DNA from 4 places in the Cupriavidus sp. IK-TO18 genome. Region 1 is predicted to be linked to each of the others. Evidence: predicted binding sites of a transcription regulator. Region 1 holds the regulator's gene; each other region holds the start of a gene.
What was found. The regulator sigma-54, encoded in region 1, starts transcription at its own class of promoters, with help from an activator protein. The targets are predictions, from matches to a motif close to TGGCANGNAANCTGCTTT.
Positions count from the first base shown of each region.

Region 2: IPF36_RS26280 (PQQ-dependent methanol/ethanol family dehydrogenase) is a predicted target of sigma-54. The motif match lies at 3,490-3,507, and genes of this name have one in related genera.
Region 3: IPF36_RS19485 (circularly permuted type 2 ATP-grasp protein) is a predicted target of sigma-54. The motif match lies at 2,341-2,358, and genes of this name have one in related genera.
Region 4: IPF36_RS09275 (GTP cyclohydrolase II) is a predicted target of sigma-54. The motif match lies at 2,759-2,776, and genes of this name have one in related genera.

Region 1 covers NZ_JADGMP010000030.1:100,937-105,875, forward strand. Annotated here, with positions in the region: gene hprK (HPr(Ser) kinase/phosphatase) at 1-295, opposite strand, end outside; gene ptsN (PTS IIA-like nitrogen regulatory protein PtsN) at 375-830, opposite strand; gene raiA (ribosome-associated translation inhibitor RaiA) at 1,199-1,549, opposite strand; gene IPF36_RS23095 (RNA polymerase factor sigma-54) at 1,598-3,076, opposite strand; gene lptB (LPS export ABC transporter ATP-binding protein) at 3,232-4,032, opposite strand; gene lptA (lipopolysaccharide transport periplasmic protein LptA) at 4,101-4,748, opposite strand; gene lptC (LPS export ABC transporter periplasmic protein LptC) at 4,888-4,939, opposite strand, start outside.
Region 2 covers NZ_JADGMP010000034.1:9,484-14,422, forward strand. Annotated here, with positions in the region: gene pqqD (pyrroloquinoline quinone biosynthesis peptide chaperone PqqD) at 1-108, shown strand, start outside; gene pqqE (pyrroloquinoline quinone biosynthesis protein PqqE) at 80-1,249, shown strand; gene IPF36_RS26275 (c-type cytochrome) at 1,267-1,587, opposite strand; gene IPF36_RS26280 (PQQ-dependent methanol/ethanol family dehydrogenase) at 1,672-3,423, opposite strand; gene IPF36_RS26285 (ABC transporter permease) at 3,632-4,441, opposite strand; gene IPF36_RS26290 (ABC transporter substrate-binding protein) at 4,452-4,939, opposite strand, start outside.
Region 3 covers NZ_JADGMP010000026.1:191,160-196,098, forward strand. Annotated here, with positions in the region: gene IPF36_RS19480 (alpha-E domain-containing protein) at 1-555, opposite strand, end outside; gene IPF36_RS19485 (circularly permuted type 2 ATP-grasp protein) at 635-2,110, opposite strand; gene IPF36_RS19490 (gluconokinase) at 2,433-2,918, opposite strand; gene edd (phosphogluconate dehydratase) at 2,973-4,868, opposite strand.
Region 4 covers NZ_JADGMP010000009.1:154,073-159,011, reverse strand. Annotated here, with positions in the region: gene IPF36_RS09290 (amino acid ABC transporter permease) at 1-102, opposite strand, end outside; gene IPF36_RS09285 (amino acid ABC transporter substrate-binding protein) at 297-1,238, opposite strand; gene IPF36_RS09280 (acyltransferase) at 1,491-2,600, shown strand; gene IPF36_RS09275 (GTP cyclohydrolase II) at 2,834-4,072, shown strand; gene IPF36_RS09270 (URC4/urg3 family protein) at 4,069-4,939, shown strand, end outside.

The sequences.
Region 1 (4,939 bases):
CGTCGGCCACCACCAGGAAAGGCGGCTCCAGCAGGATCAGCTCGCCCATCTGGCGCTTGCGGATATCGTCGTCCAGCCGCTGGTAGTAGGTGATCTCGGGCTTGCCGAGCACCTGGATGCGGTTGGGGTGGATCAGGTTCAGGTGGCCCACCAGGTCCGCGGCCGAGGTGGCTTCGCGGGCGAATTCCACGTCGAAGGCGCGGTCCGCACCTTCTAGGCCGGCGACCCATGAGAGTTTGAGGTCGGCTGCGTTGTCGTCGAAGATGGACTGGGAGGTGACGCCGGTGAGTTCCATGCGGGTATGACGTGTGGGGCGGTGTGCCAGGCGCTGTGCCTGTCCGGTCTGTGCCGGCCCGTTCAGGTCAATCGGTGAATCAGGGATGCCATTCGGTCAGCAACTGGTGCACGGCTTCGGAAGTGGGCAACGTCGCCAGTCCTTCGCGCATGTCGCGATCCGACAGCAGCTGCGCGATCTCGGACAGGATTTCCAGGTGCTGCTGCGTGGCCTGTTCCGGCACCAGCAGGAAAATCAGCAGCGATACCGGCTTGCCGTCGGGCGATTCGAACGGAATCGGTTCGGCCAGGCGCATGAAGGCGGCCAGCGGCTGCTTGAGCCCCTTGATGCGGCCGTGAGGGATCGCCACGCCGGCGCCAAGTCCGGTGGAGCCCAGTGACTCGCGCGCAAACAGGTTGTCCGTCACGGTGGCGCGCGCCACGCCATGGTTGTTCTCGAAGAGGAGCCCGGCCTGCTCGAACACACGCTTCTTGCTGGTGACGCTGACGTCGAGGGTGATGTTGCCGGGTGGCAGCAATTTGGCCAAACGATTCATGGGCGATGCGCAGGAGTTCAGTTAGCGGGCGGTTCCGCCGTTCCGCCGGGCAGTGTGTGGCTCAGGGGCTGCCGGTCGCCGGCAACGCCGAGGCGTCCGGCCATTATAGAGCAGCAGCCTCCCTGTGATTGTGCAGCGCAGCGCCGCCCGGTTGGCGTCCGCACCTTAACCGGGCGCGGGCAGGATGCGGCCCTGCATGTATGGCGCAGCATACACCCTGCCGCGGCCGTTGCGAACACTCCGTCTCAAACGGGTGACAGGCCCTTTGCGCAGGCGCCACAGCGCCGCAGGCGCAAAAAAGCCGCGCTACGCGCGGCTTGCCTGTTCAGTTTTGATTCAGCGGCCCTCTGCGGGGCCACCGGGCACGCTCATTGCTGCATCTGCGCTGCGGCCATCTGGTACTTGACCGCTTCGCGGTCGTGGCCTTGCACGCGGTCCTTGTAGCGCAGTACCTGACGGTCCAGCTTGTCGACTAGTGCGTCGATCGCTGCATACAGGTCTTCATGATGCGCTTCAACGAAGATGTCCTTGCCCCTGAGATGTAGATTGATTTCCGCATATTGCCGCCTGTCCTTTTCCTTGTGATTGTCGACAGAGAGCAGCACGCTAACGCCAATGACCTGATCGAAATGCCTGACGATTCGCTCCAGCTTCGTTTCCACGTACTCACGCAACGGCGGCGTGATGTCAAGGTGGTGTCCACTGATCTTGAAGTTCATAGCGCTTCTCCTTCTGAAAGAGCCTCACCAGGCAGGCGGTGGGCTCGGCTACAAAGACTTGCGGAGATTCACTGCGGGGATCTTCAGGGCTTCGCGATATTTGGCTACGGTGCGTCGTGCGACAACGAAGCCTTGCTCACCCAGCAGTTCGGCGATGCGACTGTCGGAAAGGGGATTCCTCGGGTCTTCGGCTCCTATCAGTTGCTTGATCAAGGCGCGGATGGCCGTTGATGAAGCCGCGCCACCGGTCTCGGTGGACACGTGGCTGCCGAAGAAGTACTTCAGTTCGAAAGTACCCATCGGCGTTGCCATGTATTTATTGGTCGTCACCCGGGAGATGGTTGACTCGTGTAATCCCAGTGTATCGGCAATCTCCCGCAAAACCAAGGGGCGCATGGCGATTTCGCCGTGCGTGAAAAAGTTCTTTTGACGCTCGACAATGGCCTGCGAGACACGCAGGATCGTGTCGAACCTTTGCTGGATATTCTTGATCAGCCAGCGCGCTTCCTGCAGTTTCTGCTGCAGGCCTGCGGTACCCGACTCGCCCTTGGCGCCGCGCAGGATCTGCGCGTACATGTCATTGATGCGCAGCCGCGGCATCACATCCGGATTGAGCTGCGCGATCCAGCCGCTGCCGCTCTTGCGCACGAACACATCGGGCACGACGAAGTCGGCTTCGGGGCGGCTGTATGCGTGGCCCGGGTAGGGTGCCAGCGAGCGGATCAGTTCATGCGCGGCCTTGAGTGCAGGCTCGTCTACCTGCAGCGCTTTTTTCAGGCGCGTGTAGTCGCGCACGGCCAGCAGCTCGAGGTGGTTATGCACGATGTTCAGCGCCAGCTCGCGCTGCGGATGCTGCAGCCGGCGCAATTGCAGGCCCAGGCACTCGGCCGCGTTGCGCGCGCCGACGCCCGGCGGGTCGAAGCTCTGCAGCAGCGTCAGCATCGCTTGTACTTCCTCGATCTCGAATTCGAGTTCTTCGGGCAGTTCGGCGCAGATCTCTTCGAGCGTCGCGCTCAGGTAGCCGTCGTCGTCGAGCGATTCGATCAGGAAGATGGCCAGGCCCTTGTCGCGCACCGAGATCTTCAGCGGCGTGAGCTGTTCCATCAGGTATTCGCGCAGCGTGGGCTCGGCCTCACGCAGCTGCATCGGCGTCTTCTCGTCTTCGTCGCCTTGCGGGCGGCGCGCGAAATCGTCGAGGCTCCAGTCGCCGCCATAGTCGTCGCCGCTGTTGCTGTCGCCGTAGCTGTCGTCATCGCCCGCGCCCTCGGCGCGCGCCTCGCCGTTGCCTTGCGGTTCGGCCGGTGCCGGCGCGGGCGCGCTCTGCAGGTTGACCGAGCCATCGGCGGCCACGCGCAGCGGGCTTTCGATCCAGTCGTTCTCGCGTTCGAGCAGGGGGTTTTCCGTGAGCGCCTGTTCGACTTCCTGCTGCAATTCCAGCGTCGAAAGCTGCAACAGCCTGATCGACTGCTGCAGTTGCGGCGTCAGTGCCAGGTGCTGGGAGAGGCGGAGCTGTAGCGACGGTTTCATGCGACCTATTTTATGCGCATCTTTCCGTTGTTGGAACGGAAATTGCTATCGATGTCGCGGCTTGATCGACGCCGGCAGTGGGCTGTCCCACATGCAGATGATGGGGGTGAAACCAGGCAGAATCAATGGCCTGCCGCCGCGGGCAGGCCAGTACATCACATGCGGAAGTTTTCGCCCAGGTAGACGCGCCGCACCGATTCGTTGGCGATGATCTCTTCGGGCCGCCCGGCGGCAAGCACGGTGCCTTCGCTGATGATGTACGCGTGGTCGCAGATGCCAAGCGTCTCGCGCACGTTGTGGTCGGTGATCAGCACGCCGATGTTGCGCGCCTTCAGGAAGCTGACGATGCGCTGGATCTCGCCCACTGCGATCGGGTCCACGCCGGCGAACGGTTCATCCAGCAGGATGAAGCGCGGCGACGATGCCAGCGCGCGCGCGATTTCCACGCGGCGGCGTTCGCCGCCCGACAGCGACAGCGCCGGGTTGTTGCGCAGGTGCGCGATCTGCAGGTCGTCGAGCAGCGCGTCGAGCCTGCGGTCGATCTCGGCCCTGGCCAGCGGCTTGCCGTTTTCCACCTGCAGCTCGAGCACGGCGCGGATGTTTTCCTCGACGTTGAGCTTGCGGAAGACCGATGCTTCCTGCGGCAGGTAAGACAGGCCCATGCGCGCGCGTTCGTGGATCGGCAGGCCGCTGATGTGGTCGCCGTCGAGCACGATATCGCCCTCGTCCAGGTTCACCAGCCCCACGATCATGTAGAACGAGGTGGTCTTGCCCGCGCCGTTGGGGCCGAGCAGGCCAACCACTTCGCCGCTCTTCACGTCCAGCGAGACATCCTTGACCACCGTGCGCGAGCCATAGCGCTTCTTCAGGTGGCGCACGACCAGCGTGCTGCCGCCTTCGAGGACGGCCGTGGCTTGGACGGAAGGCTTTTCGGCGATGGTGGCGGTATCGGTCATTGGCAGTCTGGCGTTCAGCGTTTCAGGCGGGGAGGCGGTCCTTGCAAGGCATCGGTCCCCGCGAGGCGTCAGGGTTTGTTGGCGGGCGCGGGCGCCGGCTTCAGGTCCAGCGGCGAGCCGCTGCCCGAACCCTGCGCATTCGGGTTCTGCCGCGGCGACAGCACCGCGCGCACGCGGCCCGACGGATTGGCGGCCGAGGTGTTGTCGCTGCCGCCGGCAGCGGTGTAAAACTCCTTGCGGCTGTCGTAGGTCAGCACCGCGCCGCGGATCTCGTCGAGCATCTTGGCGCCCTGCAGGCGCGCCATGCGCGCGTTGCCGATCAGCTTGGACAGCTCCTGCTTGCCGTCGTATTCGATGCGGTCGCCCCAGCCGTCGATGTATTCGTCGACGCCCTCGCGCTTCTGCCGGATATAGGCCTGCTTGCCAGCCTTGGCGGTGGCCACCGCGAACTGGTAGCCCTCGGGGTCGGTGCGCAGCTCGGCCGCATCCGACTTCAGGATCATCGTGCCCTTGGTCAGCACCACGTTGCCGGTCAGCGTATAGATCTGCTTGACGTCGTCGTAGCTGGCGTTGTCGGCCTCGAGCACCATCGGCTTGTCGCGGTCCGCGCGCTCGGCCAGCGCGGGCTGGGCCAGCAGCAGGCCGATGGCCATGGCCGTGGCGAGCAGGGCCGGGGCGGCGTGTCGGCGGGACGAAGTCGTCAGGGATGCAGTCATGTTGGCAGCGGTGGCTAGAGGGCGTGGTGGTGCGGGTTAGGCCGGGTTATGCGGGTTATGCGGGTTATGCGGGTCTTGCGGGGCAGGCAGGGCGCGCAGCGTTATTGCCGTTGCGCGGCGGCCGGCCGCGCGGGCCGGGTCAGCGTCCCGGCGTACGGCCCGGAGACGGCCCGGTGACGATGGTGCCGCGT
Region 2 (4,939 bases), on a different contig from region 1:
CTCGACATGCTGATCGACGACCTGCAGTCCGCATTCGGCGTGCAGGGCATCGCCCCGGAGGTACACGCCTTTGTCAAACATGCGACCGAACGCGGCTGGCTGGTCTGACGCCACCACCCTCGCACCGCCCGGCCCGCCGCTGTGGCTGCTGGCCGAGCTGACCTACCGCTGTCCGCTGCACTGCGCCTTCTGCTCGAACCCGGTTGACTATGCCCGGCACACGGCCGAGCTCGACACCGCGCAGTGGTGCGACGTATTCAGCCAGGCACGCGCGCTGGGCGCCGTTCAGCTCGGCCTGTCGGGCGGCGAGCCGCTGCTGCGCAAGGACCTGGAACAACTGGTGCGGCATGCGCATGGCCTGGGCTTCTATACCAACCTCGTCACCTCGGGCGTGGGCCTGACCGACGCCAGGCTCGCGGCGTTGCGCGAGGCCGGGCTGGACCATATCCAGCTGTCCTTCCAGGACTCCACGCGCGAGCTCAACGACTTCCTGTCCAGCACCCGCACCTTTGACCTGAAGCAGCGCGTTGCCCGGATGATCAAGGCGCACGCCTACCCGATGGTGATGAACTGCGTGCTGCACCGGCACAACCTGCCGCATGTCGGCACCATCATCGAGATGGCGCTGCAGATGGGAGCGGAATACCTGGAGCTGGCCAATACCCAGTACTACGGCTGGGCGTGGGAGAACCGGCTTGCGCTGCTGCCCACGCGCGAGCAGTTGCTGGAGGCCGAGGCCGTGGTCAGGGAATACCGCGCGCGCATCGGCAAGCGCTGCCAGGTCCTGTTCGTGGTGCCCGACTATTTCGAGGACCGGCCCAAGAAGTGCATGAATGGCTGGGGCACGACCTTCCTGGGCGTGGCGCCCGACGGGACCGCCCTGCCGTGCCATGCGGCGCGCATGCTGCCGGGGCTGGCGCTGCCGAATGTGACGACGCAGGGGTTGCGCGAGATCTGGCGCGACAGCGAGGCATTCCGCCGCTTTCGCGGCACGGCATGGATGCAGGAACCGTGTCGGTCCTGCGACCACCGCGAGGAGGACTACGGCGGCTGCCACTGCCAGGCCTTCCTGCTGACCGGCGACCCCGCCGCCACGGACCCGGTCTGCGAGCGCTCCGCCGACCACGGCAAGGTCAGCAAGATCGTGCTGCAGGGACGGCTGGCGGCCCTGCATCCGCGTGGCGAAGGCGAGCCGATGGTGTTCCGCAGCGATGGCAACTCCCTGAGCCTGAGCGCTGCGCGCAAGTAAAGAAAGCTCCCGCGTTCCTACCCTGCGTTCAACACCCACTCCGCGAGCTGCTTCGCATCCGCCTCGCCGAGATTCCCATGCGCCGGCATCGGCACCGGCCCCCACACCCCCTTGCCGCCTTCGCGGATCTTCCTGGCCAGCCGCCCGGCTGCCTGGCTGTCCCCTTTGTATTTCGCCGCCACTTCGGCGAAGCCGGGCCCCACCAGTTTCGACTGCATGCCGTGGCAGGCAAAGCAGCCGTTCTTGTCGGCCAGTGCCTGCATCTCGGCCGCCGTGCCCGCCTGCGCCGCGCAAGGCAGCAGTACCGCCGCTGCCAGCGCCATCCATTCCTTCTTCATACCCTTGTCTCGCTGTTTCGTTCTGCCGGCACGCCGGCATCGGCATCGCGATGCCAGCGTGCATGCCCATCGACTAGCCCGCGTTCAGCTCTTGTGCAGCTTGAACACCCACACCGATCCGCCCTGCTCCAGGAAATTCACCCGCTTGGCGACTTCCCCGCCCCACAGCGGCACCGCGCCGCCCCAGCCCGATACCACGGCCACATACTGCTCGCCGTTGTCCTCCCACGTGACCGGCGGCGCCACCACGCCGCTGCCGGTCTGGAACTTCCACAGTTCCTTGCCGGTCCGCGCGTCGGCTGCCTTCAGGTAGCCCTCCGGCGTGCCCCAGAACACCAGGCCGCCGGCGGTGGTCATCGCGCCGCCCCACAGCGGCGCGCCGTTCTTCGCCTCCCAGACGATCTTGCCGGTCTTGGGATTGATCGCGCGCAGCGCGCCGATGTAGTCCTGGTTCAGCGGCTGGATGGTGAAGCCCGCGCCCAGGAAAGCCGCCCCCTTCTTGTAGCTGACCGGCTCGTTCCAGATGTCCATGCCCCATTCGTTGGCCGGCACATAGAACAGGCCGGTCTGCGGGCTGTAGGCCATCGGCTGCTGGTTCTTGCCGCCGAGGAAGCCGGGCGCGGCGAACACGGACTTGCCCTTCTTCGCGTCGGCGACGGCGGCCGGGTCGCCGGGACGGCCTTCGCTGATAAAGTCGGGCCGGCCGGTCTTCAGGTCGATGCCGCTGGCCCAGGTGATCTTCCTGACGAAGGGAAAGGCGTTGACCAGCTTGCCGCTGCGCGCGTCGTTGACATAGAAGAAGCCATTGCGGTCGGCCTTGCCGCCCATGCGCTTGCCATCGAGGTCGAAGGTCACGAACTCATTGACGCCGTCGAAGTCCCAGCCGTCGTTCGGCGTGTTCTGGTAGTGCCAGACGATCTTGCCGGTGGCCGGATCGATCGCCACCGTCGACGCGGAGTAGAGATTGTCGCCCTTGCGGATATGGCTGTTCCACGGCCCCGGGTTGCCCGTGCCGAAGTACACCAGCCCGGTGGCCGGATCATAGGTGCCGCCCAGCCAGGTGGCAGCGCCGCCGGTCTTCCAGGTCTCGCCAGGCCAGCTGGCGTTCTCGGCACCGGTCACGCCGATCTCGGTCTTGTTGCCGTCCTTGTCGTACTTGTACCCCATGTGGCCTTCCACGACCGGGCGCGACCACACCAGTTGGCCGGTTTTGGCATCGCGCGCATCGACGCGGCCGACCACGCCGAATTCGCCGCCCGAGATGCCGGTCAGCACCATGCCCTTGACGATCAGCGGCGCGGCCGTGTACGAGTAGCCGGCCGCGTAGTCCTCCAGCTTTTCCTTCCACACCACCTTGCCGGTCTTCTGGTCCAGCGCCACCAGCTGCGCATCCAGCGTACCGAAGATGACCAGGTTGTCGTAGAGTGCCGCGCCGCGGTTCACCACGTCGCAGCACGGCATGATGCCTTCGGGCAGGCGGTGCTCGTACTTCCACAGCTTGGCGCCGGTCTTCAGGTCGAGCGCGTAGATGCGCGAATACGATGCCGTCACGAACATCTTGCCGTCGTGGATCAGCGGCTGCGCTTCCTGGCCGCGCTGCTTCTCGCCGCCAAACGAGAACGACCACGCCGGCACGAGGTTGCCGACGTTCTTCGTATTGATGCGCGCCAGCGTGGAGTAGCGCTGCCCTTGCGGGCCCATGCCCCACGACAGCACGTCGCCGGGGGTCTTTGCGTCGTTCTCGATCATGGCGTCGGTCACCGCCGCCTGCGCGGCCACGCTGGCCGTAGCGGCCGCGACTGCCGTGGCAACCATCACTGCTCGTAACGTCCTCATTGCCTTCTCCTCTCTTTGTTTTGGTTTCCCACCGGTGCGCCAATGCACCACACACCAGACACGAACACGGCAATTCCCATGCCAATCGGATTGCCGCGCGAGCACGCCGGATGCGGCCGCATTGCGTGCCGGCGGCCGTGTCACCACGCAACACTGCGTTGCACCTGCTCCAGATCTGAACAGCCATCCATGCCGGGCGCGGCACGGTTCAAGCCTGCCCCCGGCGGGCCATGCCGCGCTGCGGGTCGTAGCCGTGCAGCGCCAGTGCAAAGAACACTGCCGCGCAGCCTGCCACCACCGCCAGGCTTACCGGAGCCACCTGCCCGTACAGCGCGAAGCGGATGGCCTCGACCGCATGCGTGAAGGGGTTGAAGCGCGCGAGCTGATAGACGATCTCCGCCCCCGATTCCTGCAGCTTCCACAGCGGATACAGCGCCGAGCTGACAAAGAACATCGGAAAGATCACGAAATTCATGGTGCCGGCAAAGTTCTCGAGCTGGCGCACATGGACCGACAGCAGCAGTCCCAGCGCGCCCAGCATCAGCGCAGCCAGCGCCATGGCGCCGCTTGCAAGCAGCAGGTGCAGCGGCTCGAAGCGGATGCCGAACATCATCGCCACCAGCAGGAACCCGGCCATCTGCAGCAGCGACAGCACCGTGCCCGCCACCAGCTTGCAGCCGAGCAGCCAGCCGCGCGGCAACGGTGCGGTCAGCAGCAGGCGCATCACGCCCATCTCGCGGTCGTACACCATCGCCAGCGACGACTGCATGCCGTTGAACAGCGCGATCATGCCGAGCAGCCCGGGCGCCACGTAGACCTTGTATTCGATGTAGGTCTCATACGGCGGCGCGATCGCGACGCCGAGCGCATTCTGGAAGCCGGCCGCGAACACCAGCAGCCACAGCAGCGGCCGCACCAGCGACGACAGCAGGCGCCCGGGCTGGCGCAGGTACTTGCGCAGCTCGCGCCCGCAGACGGCGCGCAGCGCGCGCCAGCGATGGATCAGCACGGTGGCCATGGGTTGCGCCTTACGAGGACGGGGCGCGGCACGGGGTGTCGGCCTCGTCCGCGCCCAGGGTGTCGAGGTTGTTCTTCGGGTGCAGCACGCCTTCCACCGGTGCCACGGCAACGACGCCGTCGGGGTGCGCCAGCATGACCGGCTGGCGCAACTGGCGGTCCCAGTGCCGGAACGACAGCGGCGGGCCCTTGAAGCCGTCCACCACCACCTTGCCGGTGACCAGCGCCTGTGCCTGCGCGGCAAAGCCGGCCTTCGGCTGCCTTGCCACGCTTTCCGCGATCGCCTTGATGGCCACCCATGCGGCCCAGTCGTAGCCCGTCATCGGGCGCCCCGCCGCGCGCGTGAAGCGCCGGTTGAGCTGCGGCCCGCCATTGCGCTCCCAGGCCCAGTGCCAGGCCTGGGCGCCGAGGCCGCTGGCACCCGCCACGGGGCGCGGCAGCTGCGTGGCATAGGGCACGCCGCGGGCAAACTCGCCGTCGGCATCGGCGACCACCACCA
Region 3 (4,939 bases), on a different contig from region 1:
CGAGGCCTGGAACTTGACGTCGAGGATCCGCGCGGTATTGTCGGCGCGCTCCAGGAAGGTGCCCAGCCGCATGAAGTGAAAGGCATCGTCCTTGAGCATGGTGCCGAACTGCACGCCGCGCGCCAGGTGCGAGCGGAACTTGACCCATTCGAAGAAGCTCGACGGGTCTTCCCTGAGTACGCCGTCGGCGATCATGCGCTGCACGTCGAGCCAGGTCGTGTTGACGGTTTCCCAGACTTCGGTGGTCAGCGAGCCGCGCACCGCGCGCGCGTTCTCGCGTGCCGCGCGCAGGCAACTCATGATCGACGACACATTGGTCATGTCGCGCACCATGAAGTCGATCACGTCGTCGCGCGACAGCAGGCCGTACTTGTGGTCGAAGGCCTGCGTCAGCTCCGAGATATCGAGCATCGCCCACCAGCCCTGCTCGGCCACCTCGGCCGACTGCGGCAGCAGCGAGGTCTGGTAGTTGACGTCGAGCATCCGTGCGGTGTTTTCCGCGCGCTCGGTGTAGCGGGCCATCCAGAACAGGTGGTCGGCGGTACGGCTCAGCATGTGGGCTCTCCTGGCATGGCAGCGGCGGTGTTGATCGCGGTGTTGCTCGCGGTCTTGATCGCGTGAGGGGCTGTCGTCGTCATCGTTCGAGCACCCAGGTGTCCTTGGTGCCGCCCCCTTGCGAGGAATTGACCACCAGCGAGCCCTCGCGCAGCGCCACGCGCGTGAGCCCGCCGGGCACCATGCGCACCTCCTTGCCCGACAGCACGAACGGGCGCAGGTCGATATGGCGCGGGGCGATGCCCGACTCCACATAGGTCGGGCAGGTCGACAGCGCCAGCGTCGGCTGCGCGATGTACTGCTCGGGCCTGGCCTTGACCACCTCGCGGAAGGCATCGATCTCGGCGCGCGTCGCGGCCGGACCCACCAGCATGCCGTAGCCGCCGGCGCCGTGGGTTTCCTTGACCACCAGCTCTTGCATATGGTCGAGCACGTACTGCAGGTCGTCGGGACGCCGGCACATGTAGGTGGGTACGTTGTTGAGGATGACCTCTTCGCCGAGGTAGAAGCGGATCATGTCGGGCACGTACGGATAGATCGACTTGTCGTCCGCCACGCCGGTGCCGATCGCATTGCAGATGGTCACGTTGCCGGCACGGTAGACCGACAGCAGCCCGGCCGCGCCAAGCGCGGAATCGTGCCGGAACACCAGCGGGTCGAGGAAGTCGTCGTCGACGCGCCGGTAGATCACGTCGATGCGCTGCGGTCCCTGCGTGGTGCGCATGAACAGGTGGTCGTCCTCGACGAACAGGTCGCTGCCTTCGACCAGTTCAACGCCCATCTGCTGCGCCAGGAAGGCGTGCTCGAAGTACGCCGAGTTATACATGCCCGGAGTCAGCACCACCACCGTGGGATCGGCGATCGCCTGCGGCGATACGCCGCGCAGCATGTCGAGCAGCAGGTCGGGATAGTGCGCCACCGGCGCGACGCGGTTGCGTGCGAACAGGTCCGGGAACAGCCGCATCATCATCTTGCGGTTTTCCAGCATGTACGACACGCCGGAGGGCACGCGCAGGTTGTCTTCCAGCACGTAGAACTCGCCCTCGCCGGCACGCACCACGTCGATGCCGGCCACGTGCGCATAGATGTCGTGCGGCACGGTGACGCCGAGCATCTCGGGTCGGTACTGGGCGTTGTTGTAGATCTGATCGGGCGGGATCACGCCGGCCCGGATGATGTCCTGGCCGTGGTAGATGTCGTGGATGAACCGGTTCAGCGCAGCCACGCGCTGGCGCAGGCCTTTTTCCAGCAGCGCCCATTCGCTGGCCGGGAAGATGCGCGGGATCACGTCGAACGGGATGGTGCGCTCGGTGCCGCTGTTGGCTTCGTCCTTGTCGCCATAGACGGCAAAGGTAATGCCCACGCGCCGGAAGATCAGGTCCGCCTCGGCCCGCTTGTTGTCCATGGTGCCGCCGGACTGCCGCGCCAGCCAGTCAGCGAAATGCCGGTAATGCGGGCGTACCGCCCCGTCGGGCAATGCCTGCCCTGCCTGGATGACCGTGGGCGCCCCGTCGGCGCGCCAGTCCAGCATCTCGTCGAAAAACCGCCCTGCCATGATGGCCGTTCCTCCATGTAGTGGGCGTCGGGTGCTGCCACTGCCCCGCATCCGGCCGCCCTGGTTTGACCTGGCTGTCCTGCCACAAGCCCGCCGCGTTATTGCCTCGGGGCCCGGGAGGGTCTCCGATGGCATTGGCGCGGCGATACTGTCGAGTCACTGGCCCTTTCAGCATACCTGTACCGGCGAAAGCCGCAAGCTGGCGAATCCTGGCCGGCACGGAAAGTGAGCTAGCAAGATGTCTGCCAGCGCACGCAAAAACGGCCGCCGGCGAGGCTGGCGGCCGTCATTGCGATGGCGCGGTGGATCGCGGGCGAAAGGCTCAGCGAGCGGAAGCCTGCAGGATGGTGTCCACCAGGACTTCGGGCGACTGGCGGATATCGAGCTCCAGCGCGTCGCGCGGCGCTTCCAGCGTATCGAACTGGCTCTGCAGCAGCTCGGGATTGAAGAAGTGGTCGCTGCGGGCGGACAGGCGCCCGGCGATCAGTGCGGCATCGCCCTTCATGTGGACGAAGGTCACGCCGCCGTCTGGCGGCGTGAGCCGGTCGCGGTACGCCTGGCGCAGGGCCGAGCAAGTGAACACGTGGGTCCGGCCTTCGGCGCGCGCCGTGTCGATGGCGGCGCGCATCGCCGCCAGCCAGGGCCAGCGGTCTTCGTCGGTCAGCGGGATGCCCGCGTGCATCTTGGCCTTGTTGGCCTCGCTGTGGAATTCGTCCGCGTCATGGAAGCCGCAGCCCAGGCGCTGCGCCAGCAGCTGGCCGACCGTGGTCTTGCCGCTGCCGGAAACGCCCATCAGGATATAGATCATGTCTGCTCCGTCGGTCTTGGTATCGTCTTGCTGTCGTGAGGCAGGTGCGCAAGGCTATTGTGCGACGGTTTGCGCCGCCACGGCAGCGGCGGATGCGCCTGGCGCGGCGCCGGCATCCGCTTCGGACAGGTCGAGTGCGCTGCCCCCCTCTTCCGCGATGCGCGCATGGCGCCGGAACGAGCCAAACAGGCCGCGCCCGAGGCTGAACCGGGCAAAATCGTCGGCCGGGGCCGGCGCCGGCTCGCGCGCCGCGAACTCGCCCTCGTCGCCCAGCCATTGCAGCACGCCGGCGACCGCGTCGACGCGGATGCGGTCGCCGTCGCGCACGCGGGCCAGCGCGCCGCCGGCCAGTGCCTCAGGGCCGACGTGGATCACCGCAGGCACCTTGCCCGACGCGCCCGACATGCGCCCGTCGGTCACCAGCGCCACCTTGTGGCCGGCGTCCTGCAGCGCGCCCAGCACCGGCGTCAGGCGGTGCAGCTCGGGCATGCCGTTGGCGTTCGGCCCCTGGAAGCGGACCACGGCGACCAGGTCGCCATTCAGTTCGCCGGCATCGAACGCGGCCTGCAGCGCTTCCTGCGCATCGAAGACGCGCACCGGCGCCTCAACCACGCGATGCTCGGGCGCCACGGCCGAGACCTTGATCACACCGCGGCCCAGGTTGCCCTGCATCAGCCGCAGCCCGCCTTCGGGCGAGAACGGCGCCGCGGCGCTGGCAACGACCTGGGCGTCGCCGCTTGCCGTCGCCCCCTCGCGCCATTGCAGCACGCTATCGCGCATCACCGGCTCCTGCGTGTAGCGCGCCAGGCCCGGGCCCGCGACGGTCTGCACGTCCTCATGCAGCAGCCCGGCCTGCAGCAGCTCGCGGATAATCAGCCCGGCCCCGCCGGCGGCATGGAAGTGGTTCACGTCGGCGGAGCCGTTCGGGTACACCCGCGCCAGCAGCGGCGTGATGCGCGACAGTCGGTCGAAGTCGTCCCAGTCGATGATGATGCCGGCGGCGCGCGCCATGGCCACCAGGTGGATGGTGTGGTTGGTCGAGCCGCCTGTCGCCAGCAGGCCGACCATGGCGTTGGCCACGGCGCGCTCGTCGACGATGCGCGCCAGCGGCAGGTAGTCGCTGCCGCGCGCACTCAGCGCAATCGCGCGCTGCGCCGCCGCGGCCGTCAGCGCATCGCGCAGGCCGCTGTCCGGGTGGACGAAGGCCGCGCCGGGCAGGTGCAGGCCCATGATCTCCATCAGGAACTGGTTGCTGTTGGCGGTGCCATAGAAGGTGCAGGTGCCGGCCCCGTGGTAGGCCTGGCATTCGGCCTCGAGCAGCGCATCGCGGCCAACCTGGCCGGTGGCGTAAAGCTGGCGCACGCGCGCCTTCTCCTTGTTGGACAGGCCGGTGGCCATCGGGCCCGCCGGCACGAACACTACCGGCAGGTGGCCGAACTGCAGCGCGCCCATCAGCAGGCCCGGCACGATCTTGTCGCACACGCCCAGCATCAGCGCCGCATCGAAGGTGTTGTGCGACAACGCGATGGCCGTGCCCATGGCAATCGCATCGCGCGAGAACAGCGACAGCTCCATGCCGGCGTTGCCCTGCGTGATGCCATCGCACATCGCCGGCACGCCGCCCGCCACCTGCGCCACGGCCCCGACCGCGCGCGCGGCTTCGCGGATGACGCCGGGGTAGCGCTCATAGGGCTGGTGCGCCGACAGCATGTCGTTGTACGCGGTGACGATGCCGAGATTGGGCGCATGGTCGACGCGCAGCTTCAGCTTGTCGTTGGCTGGCAGTGCGGCGAAGCCGTGCGCCAGGTTGGCGCAGGACATGCCGCGCAGCGGTCCCAGCTCGGCTTGCGCACGCTCGCAGCGTGCAAGGTAGGCGGCACGGCTGGCGCGGCTGCGGGCAACGATGCGTTCGGTGACGGCCAACAGCTCGGCATGGACGGCAATGGGCATGGCGGAGGCGTTCCTTTTGTCGGGGCGTAGCACCAAAGCGGCGCGATCGCATGTAGATTTTCTACATTATT
Region 4 (4,939 bases), on a different contig from region 1:
GGAATACGGATCGAACTGCTTCTTGCCGGTACCCTGCGCGTGGACAGCCAGCGAGGCAGCGCCGAGGCAGAGCGCGATCGCGGTCGCGACAAACTTGTTCATGATTTCTCCTGAGAAATGCCGCCGTCGGGCGGTCGTGTATGTGGCCTGTCCCACACGGGGACGGCTCGGGCCAGTGTCGCCAACATCGTTCGTCGCTGTCAACTTGGGGCTTGCCCGGCGCGGCACTCTCATGGAAATCCTGAATTGCGGCCCCGGACCGGTTCCGGTTCCGGCTCTCCCGGTGTGAACCGGAGTTACTCGGTGACGGCGTCCGACGGGTGCTTCCACGCGGCGCGCACCTCGCCCGACGGCGCCAGCGCCAGGTTGATGCCGCGGCTGCCGATGGGCTGCTGGAACCAGCGTTTCTGCAGCGCGATCACGTCCTGGCCGGTGAAGGCCACGCCCAGGGTCTGGTCGACCAGGCGCTTCCATTCCGGGTCGGCCTTGGACAACATCAGCGCATTTTGCTCGATCGACAGGGACGGGCCCACGATCACGTACTGCGACGGATCCTTGGCGCGCGCGCGCAGGCCGGCCAGCAGCACGTCATCCATCACGAAGGCCTGGGCGCGGCCGGATTCCAGCAGCAGGAACGACTCGCCATGGTCCTTGGCGTAGACGTCGTGGTAGCCATACTGGCCCTTCAGCCGGCGCACGTGGCGGTCGCCGGTCGAGCCCGCGCTGGTGACCACGGTCTTGCCGCGCAGGTCGCCGAACGTGCGGATGCCAGAGTCGGCGCGGACCAGCATGCGCACGGTCGAGACATAGTGCGAGACGCTGAAGGCCACCTGCTTCTGACGTTCGAGCGAGTTGGTGTTGGGGGCGCAATCGAGGTCGACCAGGCCGTTGACCACCGCGGGGATGCGGTTTTGCGGCGTCAGCGGCATCCAGCGCACCTTCAGGTCTTTCAGGCCCAGCTTCTGGCGCGCGGCTTCGGCAGCGCGCAGGCACAGGTCGACCGCATAGCCGGCCGGCTGGCCCTTGTCGTCGGCAAAGGAAAAGGGCAGTGCCGATTCGCGATAGCCCAGCACGATGGTGCCGGAATCGCGGATCTTGTCGAGCACGGGGGTTTGCGGCTGGGCATGGGCCGCAGCCGGTGCCAGCGCGGTGACCATGACGCCGAAGGCGAGCGCCGCCAGGGGGCGACGCGCATTAGACAAGCGGGCGAGCAGGGAAGACAGGGCAGGGACGGACATTCGAGCAAACCGGAGAGCTAACCGCAGGCGCGGCAAAAACGCTAGGGTATACCCGGGTCTTTGCTCGGCGAAGGATAAAGTCGTCATAAGCAAATGCTTCTCTGGTGAGACATGAATGGCGCGGCAAGCAATCGGAAACAATCGCTGCCAGTGTGTAACCAATCCGCAATTTGTGGACATGACGCCACATGTCAATCAGGGCAAACAGGTAGAATCCCGCCTTTCGTGCGCTTTGTCAGATTCCAAAGAACAATGAGCCCCCGTCCGTCACGCCTGCCCTGCATCGACGCGCTCAAGGCGGTCAGCTCTCAGCTGATCGTGCTGCACCATCTCGCTTTCTACGGCCCGATGTCCGACACCGCATACCGTCTCGCGCCGGGGCTGGTGGACTGGCTGTATGACTATGCCCGCATCGCGGTCCAGGTGTTCCTGGTGATCAGCGGCTTCCTCGCGGCGCGCAGCCTGGCGCCGCACGGCCGGCTGGAAATCCGCGAACACCCGCTGGCGATGCTGTGGCGCCGTTACCTGAAGCTGGTGGTGCCCTTCGCCGCGGCGCTGCTGCTGAGCATTGCCGGCGCCGCGCTGGCGCGGCAGTGGATGATCCATGAATCGATCCCGGCGACAGCGCACCTGACGCAGTTCCTGGCGCACCTTACGCTGCTGCATAACGTGCTGGATGTCGAGGCCCTCTCGGCCGGAGTCTGGTACGTCGCGATCGACCTCCAGCTGTTCGGCCTGCTGCTGGTGGCGCTGTGGGCCGCGCGCGCCTTTGCGCCGCGCCAGGCGCAGGCGGGCGCCGCGGCCGGCATCGGCGTGGTGGCGCTGCTGGCGGTCGCGTCGCTGTTCTGGTTCAACCGCGATGCCGCCTGGGATATCTGGGCGGTGTACTTCTTCGGCGCCTATGGCATGGGCACGCTGGCATGGTGGGCCTCGAACCCGGGCCGATCGGCGATGCCGCTGCTGGTGCTCTGCGCGGTGGCGCTGGCGGCGCTGATCGTCGATTTCCGCCTGCGTATCGCCATAGCGCTGGCCACCGCGCTGCTGCTGGCGGTGGCCCGCCGCGGCGGCTGGATGGAGCGCTGGCCGCGCGGCCATGTGGTGGGTTTCTTTGGCCGCATTTCCTATTCGGTTTTCCTGGTGCACTTCCCGGTGTGCCTGCTGGTCAATGTGCTGGTGTCGAACCTTGCGCCGGGGCAGCCGGTGCTGAACGCGCTGGGTATGGCGGCTGCGTGGGCGCTGAGCAACGTTGCGGGCGCGCTGTTCCATCGCTACGTGGAAAGCGCAAGCCCCCTGGCAGCGCTGCGCGCGGCGAGGGCATGGCTGTCTGACTCGCGCGGCTCGGCGAGCCGTCCTACCGTGTAAGGCTTGCAACCCCTGCGCGTGCGGCAGGCTGCCTCCTGCTGGTGCGCGTGCACCGGCGGTGTCATGCTGCCGGCACTCCCTGCGTGCATGCCTGCGCTGCGCTTGCGTACGGCGCCATACAGAGCGCGGCAAAACTCGCGTAAACCGGCATTGGGCGATGGCATGAACGTTGCCTAGTATGGAATCGTAAACCTGACCATTTGGTCAGGATTCCATCGGGAACCGAGGGTGCCATGTCCGACCATATCGTCCTCACTTCGCACGCGCGCCGCGACAAGCCGGCCGAGCCGATCCACTGGGGTGCGCCCACCGCGGCCGAACGCGGACCGGTGATCGCCAGCCTGGCGAATCCCGCGCAGCGCAACGTGATCGGCACCCACGCCGGCGCCTATGCCATATACCGCGCGCTGGCGGTGGCCTCGGGGTCGCTGCAGCGCGACCATCGGCCAGACCTGACCGACACCGCCCCCGCGGAGTCGATCGGCCCGCACCCGCAATGGGCCGATCCGGAAAAGATCGTCTCGCTCGATCCCTGGGGCCACCTTGTTTCCTCCGTCTTCGCCGACCGCATCGCGGCGGGAGTGGACATCCGCCCGACCATTGCCATCACGCGCGCCCATATCAACATGCCCGAGCTGATCTCGGCGATTGCTGCCGGCCGGCTGACCCCCGACGGCAGCATCCTCTATGCCAATGGCGACGTGCGCGTGACCAAGGCGGCGGTCGATCCGGTCTGGTACCTGCCGGGGCTGGCGGCGCGCTTCGGCATCAAGGAAAGCGCGTTGCGGCGCGGCCTGTTCGAGCAGACCGGCGGCATGTTCCCGGAGCTGGTCACGCGGCCCGACCTGAAAGTGTTCCTGCCGCCTATCGGCGGCATGACGCTGTACTTTTTCGGCGACGTCAGTCAACTCGGCAAGCCAGAAACAAGAGTGGCCTGCCGCGTGCACGATGAATGCAACGGATCCGACGTGTTCGGGTCAGACATCTGTACCTGCCGGCCCTACCTGGCGCATGGCATCGAGGTGTGCATCGAGATGGCGCAGCAGGGCGGTGTCGGGCTGGTGGTTTACAACCGCAAGGAAGGCCGCGCGCTGGGCGAGGTGACCAAGTTTCTGGTCTATAACGCTCGCAAGCGGCAGGCGGGCGGCGACCGGGCCGAGACTTACTTTGCCCGCACCGAATGCGTGGCAGGCGTGCAGGACATGCGTTTCCAGGAGCTGATGCCGGATGTGTTCCACTGGCTGGGCATCCGCCGCATCGACCGCTGGGCGTCGATGAGCAACATGAAGCATGGCGCGCTGGTGGCGCAGGGCATCGAGGTGGTCGAGCAGGTGGCGATCCCCGAAGCCCTGATCCCGGCCGATGCCCGTGTCGAGATCGACGCCAAGGTGGCGGCGGGCTACTTTACGCACTACACGCCGCCGGATGCCGATGAACTGGCCCTGGCAAAGGGCAGGGGGTTGAACGAATGACAATGTATCCCGAAGAGGATCGTGACGGCATGGAACGTCGGGGAGCAGGCGAGGAAATGCGTCCGGGCGCGGGCTGGCTCAGCCCGGTGCCGGAAGGGCACCCCGCTTCCGGGCTGCTGTGCGCGGAGGCGGTGCGCACGCATTGCGCGGCGGTCACCGAGCACGTGGCCGGCGGCGCGTCCGAGCTGTTCACCTGGCATCCCGACCGTGTCCACGCGATCGCCGATTACGTGGCCAGCACGATCCGGCAGCGCTATCCGGACCTGCAGGTGCCTTACCACAGCCGCTGGCGCCACTTCGAGAGCGGCGGCGTCGACCAGCGCGCGGACCGCTGGCAGGTGCTGTGCGAGCGCGCCGGCCTGAGCGGGCCCGAGCACCGCGAAGAGCGCGCGCGCATCGGTATCGACCTGGTGATCCCGAGCGTACTGCTCGACGCCGGCGCTGGCCCCGACTGGCGTTACCGCGATCCGGCCAGCGACCTGGTGCTGACACGTTCAGAGGGACTGGGCGTGGCCAGCTTCGACCTGTTCGCACGCGGCGGCTTCTCCGCGGCGCCCGGCGATCCGCTGCGCGCGGATGCCGAGCGGCTGCAGCGCATCGATGCCGACAGCATCGCCCACGCCTTCCAGGTGGCGCAGCACAACCCGCTGGTGGGGCTCGAAGGCCGCGCCGGGCTGCTGCGCCGGCTGGGCGAGGTGATGGAAGCGACGCCGGCGCTGTTCGGGCGGCCGGCGCGGCTGGGCAACCTGTTCGACTACCTGAAGGCGCATGCGGTCAACGACCGGCTCGATGCCAGCTTCCTGCTGCGTACGCTGCTGGTGGGGCTGGGGCCGGTGTGGCCGGGGCGGATCGTGATCGAGGGTGTGT